DNA from 2 places in the Caloramator mitchellensis genome. Region 1 is predicted to be linked to the other one. Evidence: predicted binding sites of a transcription regulator. Region 1 holds the regulator's gene; the other holds the start of a gene.
The links. Region 1 encodes HrcA, which represses chaperone genes, less so after heat shock. Its sites were predicted from a motif close to TGTTAGCACTCNNNNNNNNNGAGTGCTAACA; they were not measured.
Positions count from the first base shown of each region.

Region 2: a site for HrcA is predicted at 9,182-9,212, ahead of ABG79_RS02235 (co-chaperone GroES). Genes of this name have one in related genera too.

Region 1 covers NZ_LKHP01000006.1:7,616-24,228, reverse strand. The annotation lists gene ABG79_RS06345 (calcium-transporting P-type ATPase, PMR1-type) at 1-3, shown strand, start outside; gene ABG79_RS06340 (ECF transporter S component) at 439-933, shown strand; gene ABG79_RS06335 (hypothetical protein) at 1,048-1,344, shown strand; gene ABG79_RS06330 (DNA internalization-related competence protein ComEC/Rec2) at 1,356-3,476, shown strand; gene holA (DNA polymerase III subunit delta) at 3,463-4,491, shown strand; gene rpsT (30S ribosomal protein S20) at 4,517-4,786, opposite strand; gene gpr (GPR endopeptidase) at 4,992-5,969, shown strand; gene spoIIP (stage II sporulation protein P) at 6,062-7,174, shown strand; gene lepA (translation elongation factor 4) at 7,277-9,082, shown strand; gene hemW (radical SAM family heme chaperone HemW) at 9,082-10,179, shown strand; gene ABG79_RS06295 (alpha-amylase family glycosyl hydrolase) at 10,194-11,483, shown strand; gene hrcA (heat-inducible transcriptional repressor HrcA) at 11,650-12,675, shown strand; gene grpE (nucleotide exchange factor GrpE) at 12,692-13,261, shown strand; gene dnaK (molecular chaperone DnaK) at 13,277-15,112, shown strand; gene dnaJ (molecular chaperone DnaJ) at 15,167-16,297, shown strand; gene ABG79_RS06270 (pyridoxamine 5'-phosphate oxidase family protein) at 16,409-16,613, opposite strand, start outside.
Region 2 covers NZ_LKHP01000002.1:123,548-140,160, forward strand. The annotation lists gene ABG79_RS02205 (Nramp family divalent metal transporter) at 1-950, opposite strand, end outside; gene ABG79_RS12815 (PLL family lectin) at 1,197-2,498, opposite strand; gene ABG79_RS02215 (DUF2935 domain-containing protein) at 2,645-3,070, shown strand; gene ABG79_RS02220 (hypothetical protein) at 3,092-3,418, shown strand; gene ABG79_RS02225 (multicopper oxidase domain-containing protein) at 3,534-7,172, shown strand; gene groL (chaperonin GroEL) at 7,202-8,827, opposite strand; gene ABG79_RS02235 (co-chaperone GroES) at 8,850-9,125, opposite strand; gene ABG79_RS02240 (hypothetical protein) at 9,320-10,870, opposite strand; gene ABG79_RS02245 (DNA-3-methyladenine glycosylase family protein) at 10,925-11,791, opposite strand; gene ABG79_RS02250 (SH3 domain-containing protein) at 12,261-14,378, opposite strand; gene ABG79_RS02255 (redox-sensing transcriptional repressor Rex) at 14,453-15,109, opposite strand; gene abc-f (ribosomal protection-like ABC-F family protein) at 15,304-16,613, shown strand, end outside.

The sequences.
Region 1 (16,613 bases):
TAAAGCATTTTAAAAAATATTAAATGCGTTGCCGTTAAAACGTTGTAAATTGATTTATAGGTTAATTTAAAGAGCCTCATGAAATGATTTCTAAAGGCGCCTCTCATGAGCCTTAGTAACTCTTACTTTTCGACTTTTCAAATGTCTGTAATTTTGAACAGGACGTTCAAAGCCGAGCGGACGACATGGATGTCGTCTCGCGAGGGTAAGACATTTGAAAACAAAGAAAAGTTTAGAGTTACTTGGCGAAATGAGCGAAGCCCAGGAAATCATTCATGAGGCTTAATAATATGACTTACACAATTTATCTCTGTTTTAGCGGCAACAATTATTTCTGAAATTTTGTTTTCAAAAAATTATTGACAATTTCAAAAAAACGAATAATATAATTATGAAATAATAATTTTGAAATTGTATCGATACAACAGGAGGGGTATTATGCAAAACAACAAATTAAGAAAAATAATCTATTCGGCATTAGGAATTGCGATTGTATTTATCGCTACTATTTTTATCAAGATACCTTATGTAAAAGGCTATATCAACTTTGGTGATATTTTCATTTTTGTAATAGGTTCTGTTTTTGGAAGCAGCGTAGGCATGATTGCCGGTGGTTTAGGTTCGGCACTTGCGGATGTTTATCTGACTTACACAATCTATGCACCAGCAACTTTGGTTATAAAGGGCATCGAAGGATTTGTAGCTGCAAAATTGTTTCAAAAATTTGAAGCACAAAACAACAAGCTTATGATGTATGTTTCATATTTCATAGCAGGAATTTGGATGGCATTTGGATATTTGATTTATGAAACTTTCCTTTACGGATTTGCAACTGCTGTTGCATCAGTTCCAGGTAATTTGTTTCAAGGTATAATAAGCGCAATTGTGGCAATCCCATTAATTAGTATGATTAAAGCTGTGTATAAAAGATGATAATTTAATAATATTGGACTTTAAATCCCTATGAATATTTCATGGGGATTATTTTATTTAATGTGATGATTATTATAACTAAGTTTTGGCAAAAATATTAGTGGAGGTGATATTTTGCTTAACAGAATTAGGGATAGAAGAATTGAAAGGAATGGAATATATGAATTGACTTTGCAAATACCAGAAGATGAGTATTTTAGCGTATATGATAGCGTTACAGAATACAGCGCTACGGAGATAGTAGGGAATTATCTTGCTAAGTATCAGGATGACGCAAGATTTGATAATGTCAGAATAAAGCATAACAAAAACGGTCATGTCGTTGATATTAAAGCAGAACTACGATATGTTGACAACGACCATACTGATGCTAGTCCTGTTCCTGATATGCTCAATAAAACAAGACCTTAGTGGAGGTTTATATGTATCTAACATACCTGCTTATTTTTTATCTATTTGGGATTGCTTTATTTTTTGAATGGAGTATCTTTCTGTTAAGTGCAGCGATTACTGCACTTTTTTTAGTAATCTATTATAAAAAGGAGCTTTTTATTTTTGCTGTATTATTTGTATTACTAGGAATAATTACGGCCTATTCAAAAGAAAAGATTGTAGAAAACAAAATCCATTCACTTGAAAAATTTTATTATTATGAAGGGTTTATTAATGAAAAATACGATGATTATTTTCTATTAAACAATACAAAATCAGATTACAAAATAATAGTATTGATAAAAGAAAAAGCTGATATAAATCCTGGGGATTATGTGACTATAAGTGGCAAATTTGAAGATAATCAAATCTATAAAAATAATTATTATTTTTCAAAAAATATATTTGGTAGGGTAAAAGTAGATAAAATTGAAAAAATAAAAGGGGGAAATTATTTAATATCTAAGTTGATAAAAATTAAATACGACACCATTAACAAATTAATTGAGATAGATAAAAAAGGCGGAGCATTTGTTGCAGCACTTTTGTTTGGATATACAAATGAATTTGATTTAGAAACAAAAGAAAAATTTACTCAGCTAGGTATTTCCCATATACTTGCTGTATCAGGGTTTAATCTCGGAATTATTTATTTGTTTATTAATGCAGTTTTAAAAAAGATGCCATTTTATCTTAGAAAATCAATATCTATACTTTTTTGTTTGGCGTGGGTGATTCTATCATCCTTTGAACCATCGATTGTCAGAGCTTTTATTATGCTACTGCTGCTAAATGTAGCAAGAATTATAAAAAGACAATCTGTAAGCATTAACAATTTATCTGCCGCTGCAATAATAATGACTCTTATCAATCCTTATTTAATATACAACACTGGTTTCATTTTATCATTTTCTGCAACTGCTGGAATTCTGGTTTTAAGTAAGCAGGTTGAAAATAAATTAAAGGGATTAAAAATATTAAAAGATGAAGTTTCCATAAGCGTTGCAGCATTTTTATCAACTTTGCCTATAATTATATATTTAAAAGGATATTTTTCTATAATAACTATTCCTTTAAATATTTTAATAAGCCCTATTATTTTTATTATAACAATACTAGCTTTTGCCATGACTTTTTTTTACATTTTAACTTCACTTCAATTTTTATTATATCCCCCGCTAATGCTAAGCAGATTTTTTGTTTTACTAATCGATGGATTAGCTAAATTTAACGCAAATATCTACTTAAAAGGCAGTTTTGCAGTTTTAATTGTATTATATATCTTAATTGCATTAAATTTAGATATCATTAAACTAAAAAAAATAAAATATGCTAATTTAATATTAACAATTATATTGTTTATTTCGATTTTTGCTCCGAATAATAAACTAAGTATAACCATTTTAAATGTTGGGCAGGGAGATAGTATTTTTATTGAAACTCCAAACAGACACTCTATTTTAATTGATACAGGACCTAAAATATCAGATTATACAGCTGCACGGGATAGAATACTCCCATACATTAGAAAAAGAGGATATAACAAAATCAATTTATTAATTATTACTCACACACATAACGACCACTTTGGAGGCTTTGAATATATTAATGGCCATATAAATGTGGATAAAATATTGACAGCTGCAGTATTAAAAAATAACATAGAGTATGTTAATATTATTAAAGGAGATAAAATTATTGTCGACGGTGTAGAGCTTAATATACTTTATCCTAAAGGATATATTGAAACCGATGAGAAAAATGAGAATGCATTAATATTTAGACTTGTATATAAGGATTTTTCAATGCTTTTGCCTTCAGATGCCGACCTTGATGAGATAAAAAATGATTATACAAATTACGACATAATACAGCTTCCACACCATGGTTCGATAGCATCCATGGGAATTGAAACTGCTTTGAAATATAAATTCGATACAGCAGTTATTTCCGTTGGAAAAAATAATTTTGGACATCCTTCGGATAAATTGTTAGATTATCTTAATAAAAAGAAAATAAAATATTATAGAACTGACTTGAATGGTAATATTTTAATTTCAACTGATGGGAAAAAATATATAGTAAAAGGTGATTATGATGCTAACCAATGATTTAAAGGAGTTTGAAAGAGAGTTTCAAAATCATAATGTATTTATTATAGGGGGGATAGAAAAGGATTTTATAAAAAACAGCATAAGAAAAATTTATACTCTTGTTGATTCTAAAGAAACCGATATAAGAATTTTAGATGCTGAAACTGCAGATTTTGAAGAGATTAAAAATGCATGTTTTACAACAACTTTTTTTCAGAGTAGAAAGATAGTTCATATAAAAAAACTTAACGTTATTGGAATAAGTGATAATGAAAAGAATGCAGTTGATAAAAATTTAGTTAAAAACATTATAGAAATAGTTAAATCATTGCCTGATGATACAGTTTTATTAATTACAGTTGAATTGCCACTGGATTTGAATAATCAGCTATGCAAGGTTGTTCAGGAGATAGGTGTGGTTGCAGACTACACATGGTCTAAGCAGGATTTACCAAACTATGTTGACAAAATGTTAAATAAAAACGGGAAAAAAATAGGGAAAGCAGAGATTAATTATTTTTTAGATGCAATTAATTATTCACAAGATTACGTAAAGAGCGAAGTGGATAAACTAATAGATGTTTCGATTAACGAAGAAAAAATAACAAATGAAATGATAGATAGCATTGTAACAAGGACTGTTGAAAGCAATGTATTTAAGATGGTAGACAGCATTGGCAGAAAGGACGCTCAATCGGCTATTTCTATATTAACCAACTTAATCAACCAAAATGAACCTATTCTAAAAATACTTACTATGATCACACGGCAATTTAGGCTCCTATATTTATTGAAGAGTATAGAGGAAAGAAACAGAAATATCTCAGAGGAAGAGGCGTTGAAAAAATTAGGGCTTGATTTAAAGAGGCGATTTATTCTAAGGAATTTAAGAACTCAAAATCAAAAGTTTTCAAAGAATGAGCTTGTTAAATGTCTTAATTTATGCCTCGAAACGGATTTTAATATAAAATCAGGTAAGAATAGCGACGGAAATCTTGCTATGGAACTTTTAATTTTAAACATTTGCAAATAAAAAACACCCTTTAAGGGTGTTTTAATTATTGATTAGCTACTTTGTTTAACTTAAGAGTAAGTCTTGACTTATGTCTTGCAGCAGCGTTTTCGTGTATAACTCCCTTAGCAGCTGCCTGGTCAATCTTTCTTACTGCTTCAACAAGTAAAGCCTTAGCCTCATCAATATTTCCGCCGTTTAAAGCTAATTCGAACTTCTTAATTGCAGTTCTCATTGATGATTTAATCATTCTGTTTCTAAGTGTTCTTCTTTCTGTAACTTGTATTCTCTTTAAGGCTGATTTTATGTTTGCCATTGCCTACCCTCCTCGATTTCGTATTTTTATTTTTAGCAGATGGGGAATCTGCGAAGGAGTCTTAAGTATTACAACAAATGATATTATAACATTAATGGGTAAGCATTTCAAGTAAATTATACCTTAAAAATTAAATATTTTATGAAGGTATAGTAATTTTTAGAATGGAAAATATATAAATAGAAAAAATTAAAGAGGTGGTAATATGTTTAATGTCAGGACTGACCTTGCAATTGAAGCACGAGAAATATACAAAGAGGGAAGCAATAGGGAAGTCCCTGGGGTATCAGTTGATGTTAATGAGGATGATGAGGATATTAGAATTACTGTGGTTAAGGTTTTAGACGAAAAGGGCGCAAAAATAATAGGAAAACCAATTGGAAGCTATATTACAATGGAGGTTCCAGGAATTAGACATTATGATGCTGAATTTCACGATAGATTAGGCAAATCTCTTGCTAAGCAGCTTGTGGATTTAATCAAGCTTAAGAAAGACGGAACTGCACTTGTTGTAGGTCTTGGAAATTGGAATGTGACTCCAGATTCGCTTGGACCAAAGGTTATATCAAAACTATTTGTAACAAGACACTTAAAACAGTATATGCCGCAATACTTAGAAGAAGGCATCAATCCACTTTGTGCAATATCACCTGGAGTTCTTGGTATAACAGGAATTGAAACTGCGGAAATAATCCAAGGAGTAGTTGAAAAGGTTAAACCCGATGTAATAATCGCCATAGATGCGCTTTCATCAAGAAAAATGGAAAGAGTAGTGACAACAATTCAAATAGGGGATACGGGAATAAATCCAGGTTCAGGTGTTGGCAATAGGAGAATGGAACTGTCTCAAAGCACTTTAGGAGTTCCAGTTATCGCAATTGGGGTTCCAACTGTTGTAGATGCTGCAACTCTTGCAAATGATACAATAGATTTAATGATTGATAATCTAATAAAACAGAGCAAGAACAACAAGGATTTTTATAACATGTTAAAAAACGTAGATAAGAATGAAAAATATACTATGATTCGTCAGATTTTAAATCCATATATAGGCGATTTAATGGTAACTCCAAAGGAAATAGATAGTTTAATTGAAGATATCTCAAAAGTTATAGCAAACGCAATAAACATTGCGGTGCATCCAGGTGTTGAACTTAAGGATATAAATAAATATATACATTAAAGCCCATCCGTATATAGGATGGGTTTTTTGTATTAACTTTAAAATTTAAATCATATAAATATTACGAGTGAATTGCAAAGGGGAAGATGGGTATGCATAAGAGGTTAGATTGGAATTTAATTTTAGAAAATATAATTAAATTTATTATTGCACTTTGGGCTTTTAAGACGATGCTGTCGTTAATGTTTCCAGTAATACTATTAAGCTTAGGCGAGCAATATAAAAAGAACCTTTATACTTTTTTAATCAATAATTCAACAAATATTTTTACATATTATGATGTTGAGGAAGATAGTGAAAAAATAAATACATCAAGCATAATAATAAAATACCTAACTGGAATCGATATTTATGATTTAAAGAGTGTAATTGCACTTGAAATTCCACTGATAAATCAAATAGATAAGCAGATACTTCTTGCAAAAGAGGAAGGACCTGTAATCGTTGTCCCAAGAGTTGAAGAGGATTTAGACGATGAAGAAAAAATAGAACAAAATGAAGAGGAGCAGGATAAACAGCAGCAAACGGAAAATACAAATCAAAATGAAGACATTAAGGTGATAGATGAAAAAAATTTGAGCTCTCCTAAAAAGAAAAAATTGGACCCTCGAAAACCACTCGTTTTAATCTATCATACGCATACAACTGAAACATATAACAAGGATGGCAATGTTAAGAATTTTACAACCGATTCAAAGTATAATTTGATTAGAGTTGGGGATGAATTGAAGAAAGAACTTGAAGAAAAATACGGAATTGCAACAATACATGATACAACATATCATGATGTGCCAAAGAGAGAAGGGGCTTATTCTAAATCAAGACCTACAGTTCAAAAGTATCTAAAAAAATACAATACGTTTCAGATTATAATTGATTTGCATAGGGATGCAAGTGTTTCAAGAAGTAAAACTACTGCGATTATAAAGGATAAATCCTATGCAAGAGTTATGTTTGTGGTTGATACATTAAACAAAAATCATACTAAAAACAATATTACTACCTCCAAGATTAATGATACCCTTAATTTGCTTTATCCAGGGTTTTCGAGGGGAATAATGTATAAGCAGTCAAAGCTGCACTATAATCAGGACCTGTCATCTAAAATAATACTAATAGAGGTGGGCTCTACGGAAAATAGCCTTGAGGAAGCAATTAATACTGCACAAATACTTGCAAGGGCAATAGCACAAAACATTAATTAATCTTGCTTTTGTTTTATTTACAGATTTTAATATTTAATATATAATAATTTAATAGCGAATCAAAGGATGAAGTAAACGTATTCTACCACAAGGAGGATAACTATGCCAAGTGATAGACAAAAGAAGATTAGAAATTTTTGTATAATAGCACACATTGACCATGGTAAATCTACATTAGCGGATAGATTGATTGAGACAACTGGAACGCTTACTAAAAGAGAAATGGAAGACCAGGTTCTTGACACTATGGAGCTTGAAAAGGAACGTGGTATAACTATAAAGGCTCAGGCAATTCGTCTTGTTCATCATGCAGAAGATGGAGAGGAGTATATTTTAAACTTAATCGACACTCCAGGACATGTCGATTTTAACTATGAGGTTTCAAGAAGCCTTGCTGCATGCGAAGGGGCTCTTTTGGTTGTAGATGCTACACAGGGCATTCAGGCTCAGACGCTTGCTAACTGCTATCTGGCGCTTGACCACGATTTAGAGATTATACCAGTAATCAATAAGATTGATTTGCCAAGCGCAAGGCCTGATGAGATTAAAAAGGAAATAGAAGATATAATAGGACTTGATTGTTCAGATGCTCCACTCATTTCTGCAAAGGTTGGACTAGGTATAGAAGATGTTTTAAAGGCAATTGTTGAAAAGATTCCATGCCCAACTGAAGATGAAGATGCTCCATTGAGAGCTTTGATATTTGACAGTTATTACGACTCATATAAAGGAGTTATAAGCTATGTAAGGGTAAAGGAAGGAACTATTAAAAAAGGAATGAAGATAAAGCTTATGGCTTCTAAAAAGGAATATGAAGTAACTGAAGTAGGTATATTCAGACCTTCATATATGGAAGTAGAAGAGCTTAAGGCTGGCGATGTTGGATATGTTTGTGCAAGCATTAAAAATGTAAGGGATGCAAGAGTAGGGGATACTATAACTGAAGCGGGAAGAGAGGCAAGCGAGCCATTGCCGGGCTACAGACCAGCAATTCCTATGGTTTACTCAGGTTTTTATCCAACAGACAGTGCAAAATATGAGGAATTAAAGGAAGCACTTGAAAAACTGCAGCTTAATGATGCAGCGCTTGTCTTTGAGCCTGAAACATCAGTTGCATTGGGATTTGGATTTAGATGTGGATTCTTAGGGCTTTTACACATGGAAATTATACAGGAGAGACTTGAAAGGGAATACAACCTAGACCTTGTAACAACAGCACCAAGCGTTATTTATAAAATTACAAAGACTGACGGTGAAGTTATTGAGCTTACAAATCCAACAAATATGCCTTCTCCAACTGAAATAGACTATATGGAGGAGCCATATGTAAAGGCAACTATTATAACTCCTTCTGATTTTGTCGGAGCTGTAATGGACCTTTGCCAGAACAAAAGAGGCGAATTCAAGAATATGGAATATATTGAGACAACAAGAGTTATGCTTCACTATGAAATGCCGTTAAATGAAATAATATACGATTTCTTTGATGCATTGAAATCAAGAACAAAGGGGTATGCTTCACTAGATTATGAATTAATTGGATACAAGGAATCAGAACTTGTTAAGCTTGATATATTGTTAAATGGAGACATAGTTGATGCTCTATCCCAAATTGTTCCTAAGGAAAGAGCATATCAAAGAGGAAGAGCAATAGCTGAAAAACTTAAGGAAATAATTCCAAGGCAGTTGTTTGAAATACCAATTCAAGCTGCTGTAGGAGCAAAGATTATAGCAAGGGAAACAGTAAAAGCTATGCGCAAGGACGTTCTTGCTAAATGCTATGGAGGAGATATTTCGAGAAAGAAAAAGCTTCTTGAAAAGCAAAAGGAAGGTAAAAAGAGGATGAAGCAAATAGGAACTGTTGAAGTTCCGCAGGAAGCATTTATGGCTGTATTGAAGGTGGAATGATGGAAAGAGTGCTTTATGTTCATGTCCCATACTGCAAAAGAAAATGTTTGTATTGTGACTTTTATTCAATAACTGATTTTACTTCACAGGATATTTACATTGATGCTCTTTTAAAGGAAATAGACAGAATAGAAGAAATAAAATTAAAATCGATATTCATCGGTGGGGGAACCCCCACCGTTTTGTCTAATTTTAACCTTGAAAGACTATTGAAAAGGCTTTCGAAATTTAGTGCCGCTGAGTTTACAATAGAGGCAAATCCAGGAACAGTCGATATCGAAAAACTGTTGATTCTAAAGGACAATGGAGTAAACAGATTATCCTTTGGGCTTCAGACTGTTCAGGATAGACTCCTTGAAAGGTTAGGAAGGATACATTCGTTTGAAGAATTTTTGAAGAATTTTGAATTGGCCAGAAAAATAGGATTTAACAACATTAATGTTGATTTGATGTTTGACATACCTGGACAGACATTAGAAGATTGGAAGGAAACATTAAAAAGGATAACAGATTTAAGACCAGAACACATTTCCTGCTATAGTTTGATTATTGAAGAGGGAACCCAATTTTATGATTTGTTTGAAAAGGGCCAACTTGATATTGCAGATGAGGATATAGACAGAAGTATGTATCACTTTGCAATTGATTTTTTAAAGGAAAAAGGTTATGAACACTATGAGATATCAAATTTTTCATATCTCGGCTTTGAATGCATCCACAATTTAACCTATTGGAACGAAGAGGAATACTATGGCGTTGGAGCAGCGGCCCATTCGTTTATCGACCACTATAGATATTCAAATGCTGCTGATATAAAAAGATATATACAAGATGTTGAAAAAAATATTTATGAGGATAAAACATTTATATCGACAGAAGAGGAAATGTCTGAATTTATGTTTTTAGGATTACGAAAAATACAAGGAGTTTCAAAAAAGGTATTTACACAGAGATTTAATAAAGATATTATTAATGTGTATGGTAATGTATTGGAAGAATTGATAAAAAAGGAACTGGTAATAGACGATGGTAAATATATAAAGCTTACTACCAAAGGACTTGATGTTGCAAATTATGTTTTCGAAAAGTTTATATAATCGGGGGGATTAATATGTCAAGGGAAACAGATGTAACTTTAAGGAATAAAATTATTTACTCAGTTTATGTAAGAAATCATGGCAAAAACGGCACTTTCAAAGATGTTGAAGACGATTTGGAAAGAATTAAGGACTTAGGAGCAGATATAATTTGGCTTATGCCTATTCATCCAATAGGGGTTGTAAACAAAAAAGGAACTTTAGGATGTCCTTATGCTATAAAAGATTATAGAGATGTAAATCCTGAGTATGGGACTTTAGAAGATTTTAAAAGACTTTTAAGCAAAATACATACTTTAGGGATGAAGTGTATAATTGATGTTGTTTATAACCACACATCTCCGGATTCTTATCTTGCTGTAAATCATCCAGAATACTTTTATAAAAAGCCTGATGGAAAAATGGGCAACAGAGTTGGAGAATGGACAGATGTTGTAGATTTAGATTATTCAAATATTGAATTATGGGATTATCAAATAGAAACTTTGAAATACTGGGTTTCACTTGGAGTAGATGGCTTCAGATGCGATGTTGCTTCATTACTACCTATTGAATTTTGGTTAAAAGCAAGAGAAGAGGTTTTAAAAATAAACAAGGATGCTATATTTCTTGCTGAAAGCGTTCACCCCGGCTTTATAATTCATATGAGGGAAAATGGATTCAATGCACTTTCGGATAGCGAAGTTTTCCAAGCCTTTGATATTTGCTATGACTATGATGTCCATGATGAGTTCATGGGTTATTTTAAAGGGACGAATGGATTAAAAGAATATATTAAAAGATTGCAACTGCAAGAGGCAATATACCCTGCAAATTATGTTAAACTTAGATTTTTAGAAAATCATGACCAGCCGAGGGCAAAAAAAATCATTCCTGATGAAGTGCTTCTTAAAACATGGACGGCTTTTATTTATTTTCAGAAGGGAGCAACGTTGATTTATGCTGGACAGGAAGCACAGGATTCCAATACACCAAGTTTATTTGAAATCGATAAAGTTGATTGGAGTGGGCTAAATCAGGATTTTGTAGAATATATGAAACGCCTTTCAAATATTAAGAAGAAAGAAATTATGGCAAAGGGAAACTACCGAATAGGCCTTGTTGATAATATGGATGTTATTTTGGCTACATATTCATTAGGTGATAACAAACTTATAGGAATTTTCAATGTTGGAAAACATGAGGGAGAAATTAAATTAGATTTAGAGGATGGAATATATTCTAACTTAATATCAAACGAAGATATTGAAGTATATAATGGCAAGATAAAACTCAAATCAAGTCCAATTATAATTGAAATATAATACAATAAAAGCTGCCTCGATTTAACAGAACTACTGCATCGAGGCAGCCTTTTTTAAAATATTTTTTATAGAATATATTGACAAATTAAAACAGAAGTGATATTTTTTATTTTAGAGTTAGCACTCACTGTTAAAGAGTGCTAACAAGGGTAAAGGAGGTGGCAGCATGGATATTGGCGAAAGAAAAAAACACATACTAAAGGCAATTATCGACGACTACATTGAGACAGCAGAACCAGTTGGCTCAAGAACAATAGCTAAAAAGTATGAGATGGGAATTAGCTCCGCCACCATTAGAAATGAAATGGCTGATTTAGAGGAATTGGGTTTTTTGGAACAGCCTCATACATCAGCAGGAAGAATTCCTTCGGATTTGGGTTATAGATATTATGTTGATAAACTGATAAACATTAAAAACCCAACAAAGGAAGAAGAAAATGAAATTAAAAAGATTCTGCAATTAGTAACTTTATGTGAAATTGACAACATTATAAAAAGAACAACAAAGCTTTTATCTGAAGTTACAAGCTATACAGCAGCTGTATTATCTCCTTCAGTTAGAAGAAGTTCACTAAAATCTATACAATTGGCTCAGATCAATGAAACCGACGTTCTTGCAATAATAATAACCGACACAGCTGTTATTAAACATGTAGTTGTAAAGCTGCCAAGAAAAATAGAATACGATACATTAATAAAAATTAATAATCTGTTGAATGATAAATTAAGGGGACTATCGATAGAGCAAATTGATTTGTCTGTTATAAGCCAAATACTTTTGGAGCTTAAGGGTTATCATGAAATATTAAATGCCATAATACCTGTCTTGTATGAATCATTGAAATCTGTAGATTGCGATGTTTACCTGGAAGGCACGACAAATATTTTCAGATATCCTGAATACAACGACATAAATAAGGCAAAAAGCTTTTTAGGGCTTCTTGAAAAGAAGGATACATTAATAGATATTTTAGCTGATGATTCGGACTATCTAAAGGTTTCTATAGGTAGTGAAAATGAAAATGCTGAAGTTAAGGACTGCAGCATAGTAAGAGCATCCTATATGGTTGGAAATAAAGTAGTAGGGACAATTGGCGTTATTGGACCTACAAGAATGGATTATTCAAAGGTAATAGGTATATTAAAATATATTGCTGACAATCTTAACGACATATTAAGAAATACTTTCTAACAGGGTGGTGAAGTTAATGTCTCAGGAACAAAATTTAAACGAATTAGAGCAGAATGAAAATGCTGAATTAAATGAAGAAAAGATTGAAGAGCAAACTGCAGAAGAAGATTCAGAAAATAATAATGAGATTGAGGAGTTAAATAAAAAATTGATGGAGAAGGAAACACAGTATCAGGAAACATTAGACCTATTAAAAAGAACCATGGCAGACTTTGATAATTTTAGAAAGAGAACACAAAGGGAAAAGGAAACGATATATGATGATGGATTTGCAGATGCTGTAAAGGAGCTTTTGCCAGTTCTTGATAATCTTGAAAGGGCAACTCAATATTCTGATAGTGAAGATAAAAATGCTCTTTTAGAAGGTGTTCAGATGATACTAAAGATTTTTAAGGATACGCTTCAAAAGTTGGGCGTAGAGGAGATAAAGGCTGATGGCGAAAAGTTTAATCCTGATTTTCACAATGCAATAATGCACATTGAGGATGAAAACTTTGAGGAAAACACAATAGTTGAAGTTTTCCAAAAAGGTTATAAATATAAAGATAAAATTATAAGATATAGCTTGGTAAAAGTAGCTAATTAAAAAGGAGGATGAGTTATGGGAAAGGTAATAGGAATTGACTTAGGAACTACCAATTCATGCGTTGCTGTTATGATAGGTGGAGAGCCAGTAGTTATACCAAATGCAGAAGGTGGAAGAACTACTCCATCTGTTGTAGGTTTCAAACCAAATGGAGAAAGAATAGTAGGCCAGGTTGCTAAAAGACAGGCAATAACAAACCCAGATAAGACAATCATATCAATCAAAAGACATATGGGAACAAACTACAGAGTAAAAATCGATGACAAGGAATACAGCCCAGAAGAAATTTCAGCTATGATTCTAATGAAGCTTAAGGCTGATGCAGAAGCTTACCTTGGAGAACCTGTTACACAAGCTGTTATAACAGTTCCAGCATACTTTAATGACAGCCAAAGACAGGCAACTAAGAACGCTGGTAAGATTGCAGGACTTGATGTATTAAGAATTATTAACGAACCAACAGCTGCATCACTTGCTTACGGCCTTGACAAGATGGATAAAAATCATAAAATACTTGTATACGACCTTGGCGGTGGAACGTTCGACGTTTCAATACTTGAAATTGGCGATGGAGTATTTGAAGTTAAGTCAACTAACGGAAATACTCACCTTGGTGGAGATGACTTTGACCAAAGGATTATGGACCACATAATAAATACATTTAAAGCTGAAACAGGCATTGATTTAAGAAACGACAAAATGGCGCTTCAAAGATTAAAGGAAGCTGCTGAAAAGGCTAAAATTGAACTTTCACAAATGACTCAAACAGAAATAAACCTTCCATTTATAACTGCAGATGCAACAGGTCCAAAACATATTAATATGTCTTTAACAAGAGCAAAGTTCAATGAATTAACTGCCGACCTTGTTGAAGCTACAATAGAACCTATGAGAAATGCTCTCAGAGATGCTGGACTTACAATGAACGATATTGACAAGGTTATACTTGTTGGTGGTTCAACAAGAATACCAGCAATTCAGGATGCAGTAAAGAACTTTACAGGAAAAGAACCAACGAAGGGAATAAATCCAGACGAAGCAGTTGCAGTAGGTGCTGCTATTCAAGCTGGTGTTCTAACTGGAGAAGTAAAGGATTTATTGCTGCTTGACGTTACTCCGCTTTCACTTGGTATCGAAACTCTTGGAGGAGTATTTACAACTCTTATCCCAAGAAACACAACGATACCAACAAAGAAGAGTCAGATATTCTCAACTGCAGCAGATGGCCAGACATCAGTTGAAATACACGTTCTTCAAGGCGAAAGACCAATGGCAAGGGACAACAAGACTCTTGGAAGATTTACTCTTTCAGGAATTCCACCTGCTCCAAGAGGAATTCCACAGATAGAAGTTACATTTGATATAGATGCTAACGGTATTTTAAATGTTTCAGCAAAGGATTTAGGAACAGGAAAGGATGCAAAGATTACAATAACTGCATCAACACACCTTTCAGATGATGAAGTTGAAAGAGCAGTAAAGGAAGCTGAAAAATTTGCAGAAGAAGATAGAAAGAGAAAAGAAGAAATAGAAGCAAGAAATAACGCAGATAATTTAATATATCAAACAGAAAAGACAATGAAGGATTTAGGAGATAAATTAACAGCAGATGAAAAGAGCAAGATAGAAGAGAAGATTAAGGCTGTAAGAGACGCAATGAGTGGAAATGATGTTGAAGCCATAAAGAAGGCTTCGGATGAATTGACTCAATCCTTCTATGAAATTTCATCAAGAATTTACGCACAAAACAATCCAAACGCTGGTCAGGGATTTGAAGGATTTAACCAAGGTGCAAACAACCAAAACGATGGAGATATAAATGTAGATTACGACGTAAAGGACGACAAGTAATGCTTTAAGAGGGATTAAAATCCCTCTTTTCTGTATGTGGAAGGTGGTGACTATATGGCAAAGGATTATTATCAAATACTTGGAGTAGACAAAAACGCATCCGACGAAGATATAAAAAAGGCATTTAGGAAGCTAGCCCTTCAGTATCATCCGGATAGAAACCCAGGGAATAAAGAAGCAGAGGAAAAGTTTAAAGAGATAAATGAAGCATATCAGGTTCTTTCAGACCCTCAAAAGAAGGCACAATATGACCAGTTTGGAACAGCTGATTTTAATGGTCAGGGATTTGAAGGCTTTGGAGGCTTTGGAGGATTTGAAGGTTTTGGCGGTTTTGGGGATATATTTGGTGATATTTTCGGAGATTTCTTTGGTGGGGGCAGAAGGCAAAGAACTGGCCCTCAGAAGGGTGCAGATTTAGAGTATACACTTAATTTATCCTTTGAAGAGGCAGCCTTTGGGGCTAAAAAGGATGTAGAAATATTCAGGCATGAAACCTGTGAAGTGTGTAGCGGAACAGGAGCAAAACCAGGGACATCAACAAAAACCTGCGATAAATGCCATGGAACAGGTCAAATCAAGGTGGAAAGAAGAACTCCACTTGGAAGCTTTGTCAGCATAAATACATGCGACAAGTGCCATGGAGAAGGAAAAATTATTGAACATCCATGTAATGTATGCGGCGGCAGGGGAAAGGTAAGGAAGAAAAAGATTATTTCTGTAAACATTCCAGCTGGTGTTGACAGTGGAATGACAATACCATTACGAGGAGAAGGTGAACCAGGTTCAAAGGGAGGCCCAGCAGGGGACTTATATCTTCATATTAATGTTAGACCGCATAAGATATTCAAAAGGCAAGGCAGTGATATATACTGCACTATCCCAGTAAGCATCACAAAGGCTACATTAGGTGGAGAAATTTTGGTTCCAACTCTTGAGGGAGAAGAAAAGTATACTCTTCCAGAAGGGACTCAGCCTGGAACTGTTATAAGGCTGAAGGGAAAGGGAATTCCTAAAATTAAGAGCACAATAAGAGGAGATTTGTATTTTGAAGTAAAGGTTGAAATTCCAAAGAAGCTTAATGATAGACAAAGAGAGCTTCTTGTTAAGCTGGCGGAAGAGTTCGGAGAAACTGCAGAGCATAAAAAATCATTCGTAGATAAATTTAAGGATGCTTTTGGTGTTTGAAAGCTGTCCAGCATTGGATTAAACTTTCAAAGGTAAAGACCAATAAATATGAAATGCTCCACTTATGGTAAAGAGTTAATATAAACTTAAAACCATAAGTAGGAGCGTTTTTTATGCCTTTCTTGCCTTTCCAGTTAAATTGAGTATTTCTATTTTAACAACATAGGTATTTTCAGATGCACGGTTTATGTATTCGATGCCTGGCTCTAAAAAATCTGGGCTGTATTTTTTAATAAGTTCTAAAAGAGCAGTTCTTTTTTCATCCCCCTCAACGAGAATTGCTGTTCCAAAAAGTATAGCACTTTCATAAATTGTG
Region 2 (16,613 bases), on a different contig from region 1:
CCACCTGCCATTCCAGCAGTTATGCTTGAAGATATTCCGGCAAACAAAAGTGCAATTGCAAATATTAATGATGCTGCATTTCCAAGCAATGGCCTTAACATACTCTGTGCCTGTTCGAGCTCTGTTACCACGATACCATTCTTAAAAAATGTTGATGCAGCAACCAGTATCATCGCGCTGTTTATTGCCCATCCAATGAGCATTGAAAAAAGTGTATCCATAAATTCAAACTTGAGCTGTTTTTCCATAACTTTTTCATCCTCTAAGTTCCATTGACGGCTTTGAATAATTTCAGAATGCAAAAACAAATTATGTGGCATAACAACAGCACCAAGAACGCTCATAATGATTGGCATTGAACCCTCTGGAAAAGAAGGAGTAATCCATCCTGCAAGTGCCTTCCCCCACTCAATGTCCGCAAGTGTTAGTTCAAATATAAATGAAAGTCCAATTATTGAAACAAATCCAATAATCCACTTCTCAATTTTTTTGTATGAATTTGAATAAAGCATATAGCTTACAAGCAATGTAATCATTATCGCTCCAGCTTTTATTGGTATTTTAAACAACATATTAAGCGCTATCGCCCCGCCTAAAATTTCAGCAAGTGCAGTTGAAATAGCTGCTAATATTGCACTGAATAATACAAATCTGCTTGTTATTGGGCTTAAATGTTCAGTTGCAGCTTCAGATAAACATTTTCCCGTTACAATTCCAAGGTGAGCTGCATTGTGTTGAAGAACAATAAGCATAATTGTTGATAAAGTAACCATCCACAAAAGCTTATATCCGTAATCGGCACCGGCTGCTACATTTGATGCCCAATTACCCGGATCAATAAATCCTACCGTTACCAAAAGGCCTGGTCCTATATATTTAAAAAAATCCCTTGCCATAAGATTTGGAGTATGCCCTCCCGCAAAGTGCTCCTTGAAAAACTTCTTTATCATGCCATCACCTCTTTAACCTTTGTATTTATTATATAATAATTATATAATAATAATTTTCCTTTTTAAATAGGAGTTTTACAAGCTTTTGGAAAATTATACTTAATAATGTTTTATTTAAGTTGCCCCATGATATGATTTCAAATTAACATATTTCATGAACCTTAGCCTAGGTTGGAATCATGAGCATATACTTGTGAAATCATTCATGGGGCCAAAGTTTAAACTCTTGTTATATCTCCACCTATTTTATTCTCTAAAAATATGCCACAATGCATTATCTGTTCCTCTTGCAAATACATCTATCCTGTTTGACCTCATAGAAACAGATGCTGGCTCAGATGTTAAAACTCCGCCCAAGTTGCTCCAATTGCTCCACCTTGAACCGTCCCAAGACTTGTAGATTAATTGATTGTTATTTCCTCTTGCAAACACATCGATACTATTTGTTCTTCTTGATGATGCAGCTGGGTCTGATGTTAAAACTCCTCCAAGGTCTTCCCAAGCGCTCCATCTTGAACCGTCCCACCATTTATGCCAAAGAGCATTGTTTGTTCCTCTTGCAAATACATCAATTCTATTTGGTCCCCAAGATACTGCCGCAGGAGCTGAAGTTAATACTCCACCAAGGTTTTCCCAATCGCTCCACCTTGAACCGTCCCACCATTTATGCCAAAGTGCATTATCTGTTCCACGCACAAATACATCCAGCCTATTTCTTGCCCATGAAGCTGCTGCAGGGGCAGAAGTCAAAACCCCTCCGAGGCTTTCCCAATTGCTCCATCTTGAGCCATCCCACCATTTATGCCAAAGAGCGTTGTCCGTTCCTCTTGCAAAAACATCTATTCTATTCGGTCCCCAGGATACCGCATCTGGGCTGGAGGTTAATACTCCTCCCAAGTCCTCCCAGTCGCTCCACCTTCGGCCATCCCACCACTTATGCCAGAGTGCATCGTTTGTCCCTCTTGCAAACACGTCAATCCTATTGTTTGCCCAGGATGATGCACCAGGACCTGATGTTAAAACTCCTCCAAGGCTTTCCCATCTACTCCATCCTGAAGGCATTGTTCCTCCTAAATTTTCAAGGGTGAATCTAATTATACTTCTTATTATATCGTTTATTCTTGCAATCGGAACTCTGAACCCTATTAGCGTTGCAAAAATCCATGGGATGTCCCTTCTTATCGCATTAAATAAAGCGTTTGTTCTCTGCTCAATTGTTCCTGAATAATTATTTGCATTTCTTACAACATAAGAAACAACCGCCCTAAAGATTGGTCTTGAAATCCTTCTTGGTACTCTATATCTTTCGAGTTCAGCATATGTGGATTCAAATCTTTGATCCACGAGTCTCATTATCCTGTTAACTTCTTGAATATTCTGTCTGAAAAATTCATCATCTTGATTTTCTTCTTCGCCCTCAAATTCTGCATTAAATTCATCATAATTAATGTCTTGTTCATCATCTTCTCCTCTTAGCAAATTATAAGCTCCCTCATTTTCATGTTCTCTCCAATATTGCCACATAAAGTAGTAAGGACAATAGAACATACAAACCCCCATAAATATTATTCACAATAATATAATATACTTAAAATTTAGATTTGTTACAATTTAATAAATAATACTTTTGTTAATTATCTTTGTAACACTTGAAAAGCTAAAACGTATAATATGTAATGTAAGTATTTTTTTAGGTGAAAAAATTGTATTGTAAATGCTATTTTAACAATCTCTGCTGTGTTATAAATGAGATAATCCTATGGAGTGAAATTTCAAGCGAACATCCGGTATTTATTAAAACAGTAGCAGCACTCACGAATAAAAATTTGAGCCAGTCTATAGTTAATAGGCTGAATGAAGTAAGCAATATGTTTAAACCTATTAATGAAAGGGCAAGAGATTTAAAAGCAGCTTGCAGACAAACTAGCTTAATTTATCTGGATGTAAAAAAATTAATCGAAGAGTTCTTGCTTCATGATGGACATTTCTTGATGTTAATTCCTGATGTTAAACAATACGGAAAAGATGATATGGTATGGCAGGAGTTGCTTGAGCATATAACCCATGAACAAAGATTTATGTTTGAGCTATTTACAAATTTTCAAGATTTATTAGATTAATATTTTTTATGGAGGGAATATATGAATAATTACATGCCTATGTGTCCTTACGCTAATCAAATGATGCCAAACATGCCAATGATGCCAATGCAGCACATGATGCCTATGCATTATATAACGCCCATGCACCAAATGATTCCGATGGTGCCAATGCTAATGGAAATGGATGATGAGGATGACGATGATGATAGAAGTCCAGAAAGAATAACAGTTGAAGAAATACTTGAAAAAATTGAGAAGAATGAACCACAAGTTTTTGCCATCATGCGTTCCTTTGGTATGCCAATGCCTATAGCACGAAGACTTGTAAGAAGAATAATTAGATTAACTTTAAGATATTCAAGATAAAGCAAAGGGTGTTTCCTGTGGAAGCACCCTTTGCTCTTAATATTCATCTTTACTATTTCTCCTAAAAACGCATTTAGATTTTTCTGCATATAATGTATTATGGAGGTGAAATAGTATGACCGATATCGATTTCAGTTCAATTGGTTCTAAAATACGAATTTATAATATAAATGCAATCAAAGCAAAGATAGTCTATAATAAATATGGCGACCACGACCCTAATGGACTTTTATATGTCCTTGCAGAAGATGAAGATGAACTTCTAAATCAAGTTGAAAATAATACAAATATACCGGTAGAAATAGTCTCTCCACTCGTTATACGAGCTAACGAAGGAGACTTGGTAATAATAAATTTTCACAACAAACTCGATTTTCCTGCTTCTATTCATATTCAAGGATTGCATTACGATGTAACTTCAGATGGTGCAAACGTTGGTTTTAATCCTACATCGGTTGCACAGCCCAATCATAAAATAACCTACAAATTTTATGCCGAAAAGCAAGGGATATATTTTTTCAGCGACCTTGGAAATCCGGTTGCAGACGAAACTGGGAGCAATGTCCATGGATTGTTTGGCGCATTAATTGTTGAAGAGGAAGGCTCAAGTTGGACGCATCCTGAAACCGGCGAGGAAATAAAATCAGGATTATATGCAGATATACACCATAAATATAATAATTCATTTAGAGAATATGTTCTTTTTTTCCATGACGAATCACCAGTTCTAAATATTCAGGGTTTACCTCCGATAAATCCATTGAATGGACATGAAGAAGATACTCATTCTATAAATTATCGCTCAGAACCGATGCGAAATAGAATACCAGAACCCTTAAGCAATTGCACTGATGAAGACTGTATGCACTCTTCATGGGTTTGGGGCGACCCTTCGCTTGTTCTTCATGCTTATACGGGTGACCCGGTTAAAATTAGAGTAATTAATGCCGGAATTAAAGAAACCCACGTTTTTCACTTTCATGTCCATCAATGGAGATTAAACCCTGAGGACCCCAACTCAACAATTATTGATTCCATTTCCATAGGTCCTCAGGAATCCTATACAGTTGTTCCTCTATACGGAGCAGGAAGTTTACAAAAATCATTTGGTGACTCTATATTCCACTGTCATTTGTATCCTCATTTCGAAGCCGGCATGTGGGGTCTTTTTAGAGTCCATGACGTCCTCGAAGATGGAACAAGATTTTACCCTGACGGAACAAAAATAAAAGCTTTAATACCACTTCCAGATAGAACTCCGCCACCAATACCGACACCCCAAAAACCCGGTTTCCCATTGTTTATTCCTGGGGTAGTTGGTCAGAAAGCGCCCGACCCTCCACTTGGTATAATTGGAGGAAGAACCCCAACACAACTTGAGATAAATAGTTTTCATCCAAATGCTGCACCTGGAGCAGCCTTTGCAAACCCCTGTCCACCAAATGCACCTTTAAAAACGTTTGAGATTGTTGCAATACAACTGCCCATTAAATATAATAACCAAAACTGGCACGACCCATTTGGAAGGATATACTGCCTTGCCGAGGATGAGCAGGATATTTTAAACGGAATAAAGGAACCTGAACCGCTTGTTATTAGAGTAAATGCAGGTGACTGCGTCGAAATAAAATTTACTAATAAACTTCCTTTGACCATTGGAGGCAACCTATTTCAATCAGTTCACATTACTACACAATGCACATGTCACGTTCACTTGGTAAAATTTGATGTATTGTGTTCCGACGGTGGTGGCAACGGTTGGAATTACTCAAGCGGGGTAAAACCAGGTGAAACTATAATTTACAGATGGTATGCTGATGAAGAACTGCATACCTGCTTTTTCCATGATCACTTGTTCGCAAACACTCATCAGCAACATGGTTTGTTTGCTTCACTAATTGTAGAGCCACCAGGTTCAAATTATATTTCGCCGTTTACTGGCCTTCCAATCAATAGTGGAACAAAAGCCATTATAGAATCACCCCATGGCAGCTTCAGAGAATTTGCATTGTTTGTTCATGATTTTGCCCTGTTATTTGATGATAATGACAAAGAAATAAATCCACCTCCCTTTCCAGATTCCCATGAGGACCCTGGAGTGATGGGTATAAATTATAAATGTGCACCGCTACAATTTAGGCCTGGAGACCCTGCATATGTATTCAGTTCCTATCTTCATGGCGACCCAGAGACACCACTTCTCGAATGTTATTCAAAAGATAGAATAATAATAAGGCTTATCGATGGTGCTCATGAAGAACAGCATATTTTTAATCTTCACAGATATAAATGGCATAAGGAAATAACTAACCCTCAAGCACCCCTTGTTTGTTCGCAGGTTATTGGGATTTCAGAGGCTTTCAACATTGAGTTTACTGCAGAAGCAGAGGATGACCAGGATGTATTATACTATTTTGCAGGGCTTGACGATTTATGGCTTGGTCTTTGGGGCATTTTAAGGGTATATGGTTCAAAAATGCCGCATCTTGTTCCATTAAACGATAGGCCAGCACCGCCTGAAAGAACAAAAGCCTTTCCAACTCCTACTGGTTCTCCACCTCCAAAGGCACAAGACCCGGGCACGCCTTGTAAATCATGTTCTAAAATTAGGCGATTTGAAATTTATGCTATTCAAAAGAAAATAATTTATAATAAATTTGGAGACAACGACCCAAACGGATTGCTGTTTGTCCTCAAGCAAGACTTGAAGAGAGTTTTAAATGATAAAATTCATCCAAAGCCGCTTATAATAAGAGCAAATGCTGGGGAATGTATTGAAATTATGCTTACAAACCTGTTGCCAGAAAAATTAACGGAAACAGAATACCCGCACATTCCCGTTGAAGTGCCTTATCCTCCATCAAACAGGGTGTCAATCCATGCTCAGATGTTAAATTATGACGTCCGTGGCTCTGACGGTGCTACTGTTGGTTTTAACAACGACCAGACCATAGGTCCAAATGAAAGCATAACCTATAGATATTTTGCAGATGATGAATATGGAACAATAATTTTATCCAGTTTTGGAGATATTAGAAATCATAGACACAGAGGTCTCTTTGGCGCATTGATTATTGAACCACAGGATTCAATTTATATAAATCCATTCAATGGAATTAAAACAAACTCAGGCGAACAAGCTATTATAATACCTGGATTTAAAGAGTCCTTTAGAGAGTTTGTCATATTGTCACACAACGGAATTGACCTACTAGATAAGAATGGAAATAGAATCCCTGAAGTTCATCATGCAGAACATCTTGATTTCGAGGACCAAGGGCATAAGGCATTCAACTACCGATGTGAAAGATTTGAAAATAGATTGCAAATTAATCCTAATAGAGACCTAGTTTTTGATTCTTGTATTCACGGAGACCCAGCAACTCCAATTTTTATCGCAAACGCAGGTGATAAGATTACTTTTCGTTATGCCATGCCTTCAGATAAACCAAGAAACACAACTATTGTCATTCATGGTCATAATTGGCTACAGCAATTGAATAACCCCTATTCTAACCTAATTGGAGTTCAAGGAGCACTCTCTGTCGGAAGTAGTTTGAATATTGAACTTATTGCTGGCGGAAAAGAGAAATTTGTAGGCGATTATCTTTATCGCTCAGGAAATATTAGGTGGGAAATAGAGCAGGGTATGTGGGGAATATTAAGAGTAGTCAAGAAGTCTTGTTCAAAGGTTAAGTCACTAATTCCTAATCTAATATTGATTTTATATAGAATATTGAATCGCAAAATTTAAGGCTGCCTCTATTGAGACAGCCCTTTTTATTAATACATATCTGGCATTCCGCCTGGCATTGCTGGTGCATCCTTCTTTTCTGGGATGTCAGCAACAACAGCTTCAGTTGTTAGGAATGTAGCAGCTACTGATGCAGCATTTTGAAGTGCTGATCTTGTAACCTTAGTTGGGTCGACTATACCAACTTCAATCATGTTTACATACTTTTCATGTAGAGCGTCAAATCCTACTCCCTTATCGCTTGCTTTAACCTTTTCAACAACAACGGCACCGTCAAGACCTGCGTTTTCAGCAATTTGTCTTAGTGGTTCTTCAAGGGATCTCTTGACAATGTTTACACCAACCTTAACGTCAGTGTCATCTATCTTTTCAGCAAGTTCTGCAACAGCTGGAATTACATTGATGTATGCAGTTCCACCACCTGGAACGATACCTTCTTCTACAGCTGCCTTTGTAGCATTTAGAGCGTCTTCTATTCTTAGCTTCTTTTCCTTAAGTTCTGTTTCAGTTGCAGCACCAACCTTTATAACTGCAACACCACCAGCAAGTTTTGCAAGTCTTTCTTGTAATTTTTCTCTATCGAAGTCCGATGTAGTTTCTTCGATTTGAGCCTTTATTTGAGCAATTCTTGCATGGATGTTTTCCTTGTCTCCTCTTCCGTTAACAATAGTAGTGTTTTCCTTTGTTACCTTTACTCTTTCTGCACGACCAAGCATTGTTATGTCTGCTTCCTTTAAATCTCTTCCAAGTTCTTCTGAGATAACTTGGCCGCCAGTTAAGATAGCTATATCTTGTAGCATTTCTTTTCTTCTGTCGCCGAATCCTGGAGCCTTAACTGCAACGCATGTAAATGTTCCTCTTAACTTGTTAACAACAAGTGTTGCAAGAGCTTCGCCTTCTACATCTTCAGCTATGATAAGAAGTTTTCTTCCCTGTTGAACTATTTGTTCTAGTATTGGAAGAATATCTTGTATATTTGAAATCTTTTTGTCAGTTATAAGTATATAAGGGTCATCAAGAACTGCCTCCATCTTTTCAGCATCAGTTACCATGTATGCACTTACATATCCTCTATCAAATTGCATACCTTCAACTACTTCAAGTTCAGTTCCCATTGCCTTTGATTCTTCAACAGTTATAACGCCTTCGCTGCCTACCTTTTCCATAGCATCAGCTATAAGCTGGCCTATTTCTTCATCAGCAGCTGAAATTGCTGCAACTCTTGCTATATCTTCTCTGCCGTTAACATGTTGTGATATCTTCTTAATTTCTTCAACAGCAACATCAACAGCCTTCTTAATACCGTTTCTTACAAGCATTGGGTTAGCACCAGCTGTTACGTTCTTTAAACCTTCTCTTATTATTGCTTGTGCAAGCAATGTAGCTGTTGTAGTTCCGTCACCTGCAACGTCATTAGTCTTTGTAGCAACTTCCTTAACAAGCTGAGCTCCCATGTTTTCATATGGGTCTTGTAGTTCTATTTCTCTTGCTATTGAAACACCGTCGTTTGTTATAAGTGGTGCTCCAAACTTCTTATCAAGAACAACATTTCTTCCCTTTGGTCCTAAAGTTATTTTAACAGTATTAGCAAGCTTATCTACACCTCTTTGCATAGCACGTCTTGCGTCTTCGCCGAACATAATTTCCTTTGCCATTCTAATCACCCCTTCAAGTAAATTATTCTATTACTGCAAGAATATCGCTTAGGTTAAGAATTGTAAACTCTTCTCCATCAAGCTTAACTTCGTTTCCTGAATACTTTGAGAAAATAACCTTGTCTCCAACATTTAACACTGTCTTGTCGTCTCTGTTTACATCTGGTCCAATTGCAACAACTTCAGCCATTTGTGGCTTTTCCTTAGCACTTCCTGGAAGAACAATACCGCTTTTTGTGGTTTCTTCAGCTTCGATTTTCTTAATAACAACTCTGTCACCAAGTGGTTTTAATTTCATCATTACCCCTCCTTGTGTATTTATATTAATTGTAATATTAACTATGTATTTTATTTTGTTAGCACTCAACTCATGTGAGTGCTAATCACACTTTTAATATTAATTAAATGCCATAATATAATCAAATTTCTATAATTATAGCAATTGGTTGAATTTTGACAATATGGGCGATTATTTCATTTTATCTTATTATTTTAGCTTTTTTCTCTGTTTTTTATTAAAATCGGTTGAATTTTAATCTCATCAATTTCATAATTTTCTTTTATGGATGTAATAAAGTCCATTAAAATTGAATATCTCGAATACTTAATGTCTCTTTTATTAAAGTCTATATGTGCTAGTATATCATTTTTTATGATCCTATAATCAAATCCATTATACAGTATCGCATCTCTTGTATTCTTCCATTTTTTTATGTAATCTTTTTCAAAATTCTTCACTCGTATATTAATTTCAACTTTTTCACATTCATTTTCCATTAGTTCAGCAATTCTGTCCTTAAGATATAGTCTTAAACCTTCATTGTTATACTCTAGCAGCTCAACTGAATAATTAATGTTATTGCTGTTAATAGTTTTGCATATAGTATAATCCCCAAAACTTGCAATTAAAAAAAGAAAAACTATCTTCCAGTCAAGTTTGAAATATATAGATAATACTGAATAAAAATACAAAACAATCACTATAGGTATGATAGTAAAAGAATTCCTTCTCTTAAAGACATTAAGCAAAACTTCAACTCTTTTGGACTTCCTTTTAAGCTTAAAGAAATTATTAATGCTGGAAACAATAAAATAGTTAATTCCAAATAACGAAAATATAAATTTAAAACTATATTTAATGTCATAAATTAAGTATACTAAAATAACGATAATCATAGCCAGCGAAACATCGACTTTGAGATTATTAATTAGAGCATTAGAATAAAGAAGATATCTGTATTTTAATATATTAGTATCTACTTTAAATTCGATTTTATTATCAAACTTCAATAGTTCATCTAGCTTATAAACTAACAAATGTTTCTTCTCTAAGATAGCTATGTTATTATCAATTTTTTTAATATCGGCCAATTCATCTAACCCAATTTTATATGGATTTATGAGCACATGTTTCCTTGTATTAATGTTAAAAATTAAAATCTTATCAACCCTTCCCGTTATGTGCAGTATTATATAATCATCAAGGCAAAAGAAACTTGCTACAATATCACTGTTGCTTTTGTAATTTAAATTATATATTTGTTCAACAATCCCATAATAATTAATCCTTAATATTTTAAATACATTGTTCTTATCAAACCCAGCTGCATATAATTTTTCTCCTGATATTTCAAAACTGCTACAGAATAATAGTTCTGTTATAAAAATCTCCCTGATTTTTTTCAACTCATTATTGAATATTTGAATAACTGAACCTTCTTCTGTGCTTCCTAAACAACATAAATTATCGTTATCGTCAAACTTAAAATCAAAAAATATTCCATTGAGTAATAAATTTTTTTCTTCAACTAAATCATTGATATGCAAACTAGTCTTTCCATCAAATAGATTATAGTAGATAAGTCTTTGATTTCTTACAATACCAAAATTGTCAAAAACTTCCTTTAAGAAAATCTTTTTGTTATCTTCCTGAAGGCAGAATATACCTTCATGCTTATTAATCTTGTCAAAATAAACAATTCTGTCATTATTAAAATCGAAACTAACAGGGCAGATTGTGTCATTTAAGTTTATCTTTTTCATGCGATAGCACCCCCTAAGTTTGCTATCTAAAATTATTAGCAAAAAACTAAAATTTTAAACCTTGTTTTCTCGAGCATAATAAAAAAGATATTGTTGTGCAAAACCAGCTAAGTCACCAAATTTATTTTTCCCAAACTGCCTTATTTTATTTAAACTTACATCGGGCGCTAAATAAAATTTTTGCATTATTTTCTTAACCCAAACATCTACAGGGAATGCATCAAACTTCTGCATTGAAAAAAGAAGGACACAATCAGCTACCTTAGGACCTACCCCTTTAAACTCCATAAGCTTTTTCATTGCCTCATCCGTATCTAATTTTTTAATCTCCTCTAAATCAATTTTCTCATCAATAATTTTTCTTACAGCTTCAGCAATATACGGTGCTCTAAACCCTGTCCCACAATCTTCCAAATCCCCAACTGTTGCTCTGGCTAATTGCTCAACTGTCGGAAAAGCATAAAATTCCATCCCTCTAAACTCAATTCTATCCCCAAATCTTATTGAAATATTTTCAACTGCCCTTTTAATCATCGGAATTCTATTGTTAGCAGAAATTATAAAGGAAATAAGCGTCTCAAATGGTTCCTGCTTTAAAATCCTAATTCCGTATCCATACTTGATAGCTTCCTTTAAAATTTCATCCTTTTCCAGCTCTCTTTTAATCTCACCGTAATCTCTACCCAAGTCAAAATATTCCCACCAGAAATTTTTATCCTCCTCTTTAGCCCCCTCAAGGCAAATAACATCATCCTTCTCGTATGCATAAACTACCTTCCCTCCAGCAACTCCTATATATCCATCCTCATATTTATTCCATCTAAAGCACTGACCGCATTCAAAAATATGCTCTAAGTGACATTCACTTGATTTCTTGAGTTCTTGAATTGTTTGACAATTTACATTTGTCTTTTGTGTCATCATCCTCGCCTCCTTTGCAAATTATTATCTTTATTATACATTTTTCTTTAAACAAGTGATAGCATGTTGTTTAATTAAACAAGCAAAAATGCAACCTGGACTTTAAGTGCGCGTTTTCTTCAGGTTATACCTTACGATAGGCACCTTTTTATATGTTCCACTCCGCAGCCACAGCGAACTTTCAACACCAAGCTATCGCGAATTCCGCGCCACAAAAAAAACGTCAATCATAATCTTCCGATTGACGTCTTGAAAATTTATTCTTTTGCAGTGAATAAAACTTGAACTATTTTTCATTGCAGAAAATCCAGTAAAATTTTCTGCACGGTATTATAAACTATATAAAGTATAAATTCTGATATTTGGGAGCTAACGAATTATACCACTTTAACAATTAAACTAATTTTCTATAATTATTTGTCCAAATTGGCATACAACTCAAGAAGTCAAGAAATCAAGTGACAGGCACCTATTTTATTTTTTCTTTAATAACATCCCAGATGCTTCTATCTTCCCATCCAAGGCTCCAGGCACCAATTCCAGGCAAATCAAATTGATTTGCTAGGTCCATTCTCCAGCCCATAGAAGTATTATCCTCAAGCCAAACTATATACTTATATCCATCTGCATTATAGGTAACAACGTTTTGCTGTGCCTTACTGTCAAAAAACATTCGTCCACCATATTGTTGCATATAATTCATGGCTGTATTCGTTGATATAGCCGAAGAGGATACTACAAATTCTTTAATAGTATTAGCTGGCACCTTTATTGAAACAGTCATTGGAATATATCCAATACCTCCATTAAATTCAACCTTATACCAATTTGAACTTTCTCCCAACAATTTATAGGAATCACCTATATTAGCCGGTTGCAGCTTTGTGCTTGAAGTTGAATTACTCGAATACACATAGTAATTAGCCTTTGTAAAGACAACTGAATCATACGGATTATTTACTACCTTTAGCTTATATAATCTTAGGTAAAATGGAACCCCAAGAACTAATTTTTCCTTTGGTATTCCAATTTCTATTAACTCTTCTATTGAATCCTTAACCCATGGATAAGACCCTACTGAACCAGCTGTCGTTGATGATGCAACATGTTCGTCGTAAGCCATGAGAATCATGTAGTCAACATAGTTTATGAGGGCTTGTCTATCATACCACTTTGACCATGTCTGGGAAGTTGAAATTCTAACAACATCTACTGATACAACCATGTTATATTTTTTAAGCTCAGCAGATAGGTCCCTTACAAATGCAGTGAACAAATCCTTGTTTGCGCTTATCGTTCCTAATGCTTCAAAGTCAATGTTTATTCCATCTACGTTATAACTTCTGGCAAGCGAAACAACCTTGCTAATTACTTTTTTCCTTACTGTCGCATTTGTAAACATTGCGTAAGCTCTATCGGCATCAAATTCAACAAACCTTGGCCAAACTTCATAGCCATTGTTGTGAGCCCTTTTTATATATTCTGGGTCTGCATTGTCTATAACATCTATACTTGAAACATTTCTATAATCTCCTGTCATATCAAACCAGGTAGGTGAAACAACATCAAGCCCTGTCTGTGAAGATTTAATATTTATATAATCGGTGTCTTCATCATAGGTTCTTGAGTTTCTACTCTTGTCGTATATATACTGCCATGCTAATGTGAACTTATCATTTGGAATGTTGTCAAGTAAATCCACCTTATCTTTGTGGACGTATCCGATTGAACTTCCCTTTATAATTTTATAAAAATCGCCTTCTATTCCAAGTATTTTGAATGATTCATTCGCAAGCAAAAGCCTGTCATCCAGCGTTCCATCCAATGTCTTAAACATCGTGACATCTTCTTTAAGCCTTATAAATCTTCCAACCAAAGGATTTTCTTCCCTGCTTGGAGTATATTTTGCAACATATTGTGAAGAAACATATCCCTTGTTTGTCTTTAGGAATGTTCCTGATTTTCCTATGATAGCAATTATATTGCCCTTGTAATACTTCCCAACTATGGCGGCTGTTGTAGAAGGGGCTTGTCTAATATTTAATGTTGAAGCAGTTACTACTGCTTTGTAAGAAGTAAAGGTCGAAGTGCTTTGGATATAATTTTTTATATAACTTGAACTGTTATATATATATCCCTTTGAGGTTTTTAAAAAGCTTCCAGATTTCCCTGTTACGGTAACAACAGTCCCTTTTGTATACTTGCCGACTATCTTTGCTGAAGTGCTTGCACTGCTTCTTATATAGATATAATTAGCAATTACCTGAACCTTATATTGCTTAAAGCTTGCCCCAGAATTTGTCGATACAGTCTTTAAATAATTTGGACTGTTATAAATATATCCCTTTGAGGTTTTTAAAAAGCTTCCAGACTTTCCTATTACGGTAACAACAGTCCCTTTTGTATACTTGCCGACTATCTTTGCTGAAGTACTTGCACTGCTCCTAATGTTTAAATAATTAGCAATTATCTGAACCTTATACTGCTTAAAGCTTGTTGTAGCAGACTTAACATCAATATATAAGACTTGTGTAACGATTAAAAAAATGACGAGAGAGAACGATATTTTCGACGAAATTTTCTTCAACTCCCCACTACCCCCTTATTTTTTAAATTTTCGACATATATTTACGTTAATTATAAATAAAAAAAAGGCGTAATTCAACGCCCAATTTTTTCCTTAAACAATTCACTTTCATTAAGTCTATAGCTAAGTGTCAAAAGGCTTTCGCTAAGATGAACATTCTCAACTATTACATCTTCTGGAACAGCAATATCAGTAGGTGCAAAGTTCCATATGCCTTTAATTCCCGACTTTACAAATGCATCTGCTATTCTTTGTGCTTGTTCCTTTGGAACACAAATAATACCAATGTCTGCAGGATTATTCTTTAAAAATGATTCAAGATTGTCAACATCCTGAACTTCTATATCCCTGATTCCCATCCCAATCAATTTAGGATTCCTATCAAATATACCTATCAGGTGAAAACCTAACTTTTCAAAATTTGTGTAATTAGCTACTGCCTGACCTATATTTCCGGCCCCAACGATAACTGTTTTATATTCCTTATTAAGTCCTAGTATTTTTCCTATTTCGTCCCTTAGCGCTCTGACATTGTATCCATATCCCTGTTGGCCAAAATCACCAAAATTATTCAAATCCTGTCTTATTTGAGAAGCTGTAAAACCTATTCTTTCAGATAATTCCTTTGATGATATTCTTTCAATGTCATTTCTTAATAACTCTCCTAAATACCTATAATACTTTGGAAGCCTTCTGATAACAGCCATCGATATTACTGTTTTTTTACTCATTATATCACCTAACCCATTGTTTATATTTTAACATTTGTTCTTAAAAAAAATTGTAGCATTTTTATTTAATTATATAGCAAAATTAAAATTTTGTGAATACTTGTGAAATAATTTATGCCTTTAAATTCTATATTTTGACTTTATTTCTTCGTAATTATATAATATACTCGTAAATTTAATTCTGAGGTGGAAAAATGGTAGTATTAGAAGCCCAAAATATTTCAAAATCATACGGAACAGATGTTATTTTAAAAGATATAAATTTAAAAATTGAAGATAGCGAAAAGGTTGGACTCGTTGGTAAGAACGGTGCAGGTAAAACCACATTGTTTAAAATATTATCAAAGCAAATCGAGCCTGATAATGGAGCTCTTTTTATTTCTAACGATAAGACAATAGGCTACTTAAGCCAGAACATTGAATTCGAAATAACAAACAATGTATTTGAAGAGGCGCTAAAGGTATTTGAAAATGTCAAAAATATCGAAAATAGATTGAGAGAACTTGAATTGTTGATTTCCAGTGAAAAGGATGAGCAAAAGCATAGCGAGCTTTTAAATGAATATGGAATTTTATTAGACAAATTTGACATGCTCGATGGTTATTCGATTGAAAATCAAGTAAGAAGAATTTTAACAGGTCTTGGAATACCATCTTCAGATTTTACTAAGAGCGTGGTAAATCTATCAGGCGGTCAAAAGACAAGATTATCACTTGCAAAGCTCCTTTTAAAAAATCCTGACATTTTGCTCCTTGACGAGCCTACCAACCATCTTGATTTAGAGGCAATTAAATTTTTAGAAGAATTCCTTAAGGAATATAGAGGCGCCTGTATAATAATTTCACACGACAGATACTTTTTAGACGTTATTACCACAAAAACATTTGAGCTTATAAATGGAACAATTGAAGAATACAACGGCAATTACACATATTTTATAAATGAAAGACAAAACAGGTTAGAGGAAAAACTAAAACATTATGAGCTACAGCAAAAAGAAATACAGCGACTTGAGGAGATGATTGAAAGGTTTAGGTCCTTCAACAGAGAAAAAAGCATAAAGCAGGCCGAGAGCAAAGAAAAGATGCTTGATAGAATAGAAAGAATAGAAAAACCTCAAGTATTCCAAAACAGCGTTAAAATCAAATTTGAAATTAAATTCCAAAGTGGAAATGATGTAATAAGCCTTGAAAATATTAAAAAATCCTTTGGAGATAAAACTCTGTTTGAGAATTTATCGCTTTTTATTAAGCGTGGTGAAAGAGTTGCTCTAATAGGCTCAAATGGAAAGGGAAAGACTACCCTTTTTAGGATAATTTGTGGACTTATAGAGCCAGACGCAGGGTTTGTTAGACTAGGAAAAAATGTATTGATAGGATACTATGACCAGGAACAGAGCAATTTATCAGAAGATAAAACGGTAATCGATGAAGTTTGGGATGAATATCCAAACCTTACAACCACTCAAATCAGAAATTACCTTGCAGCATTTTTATTTACTAA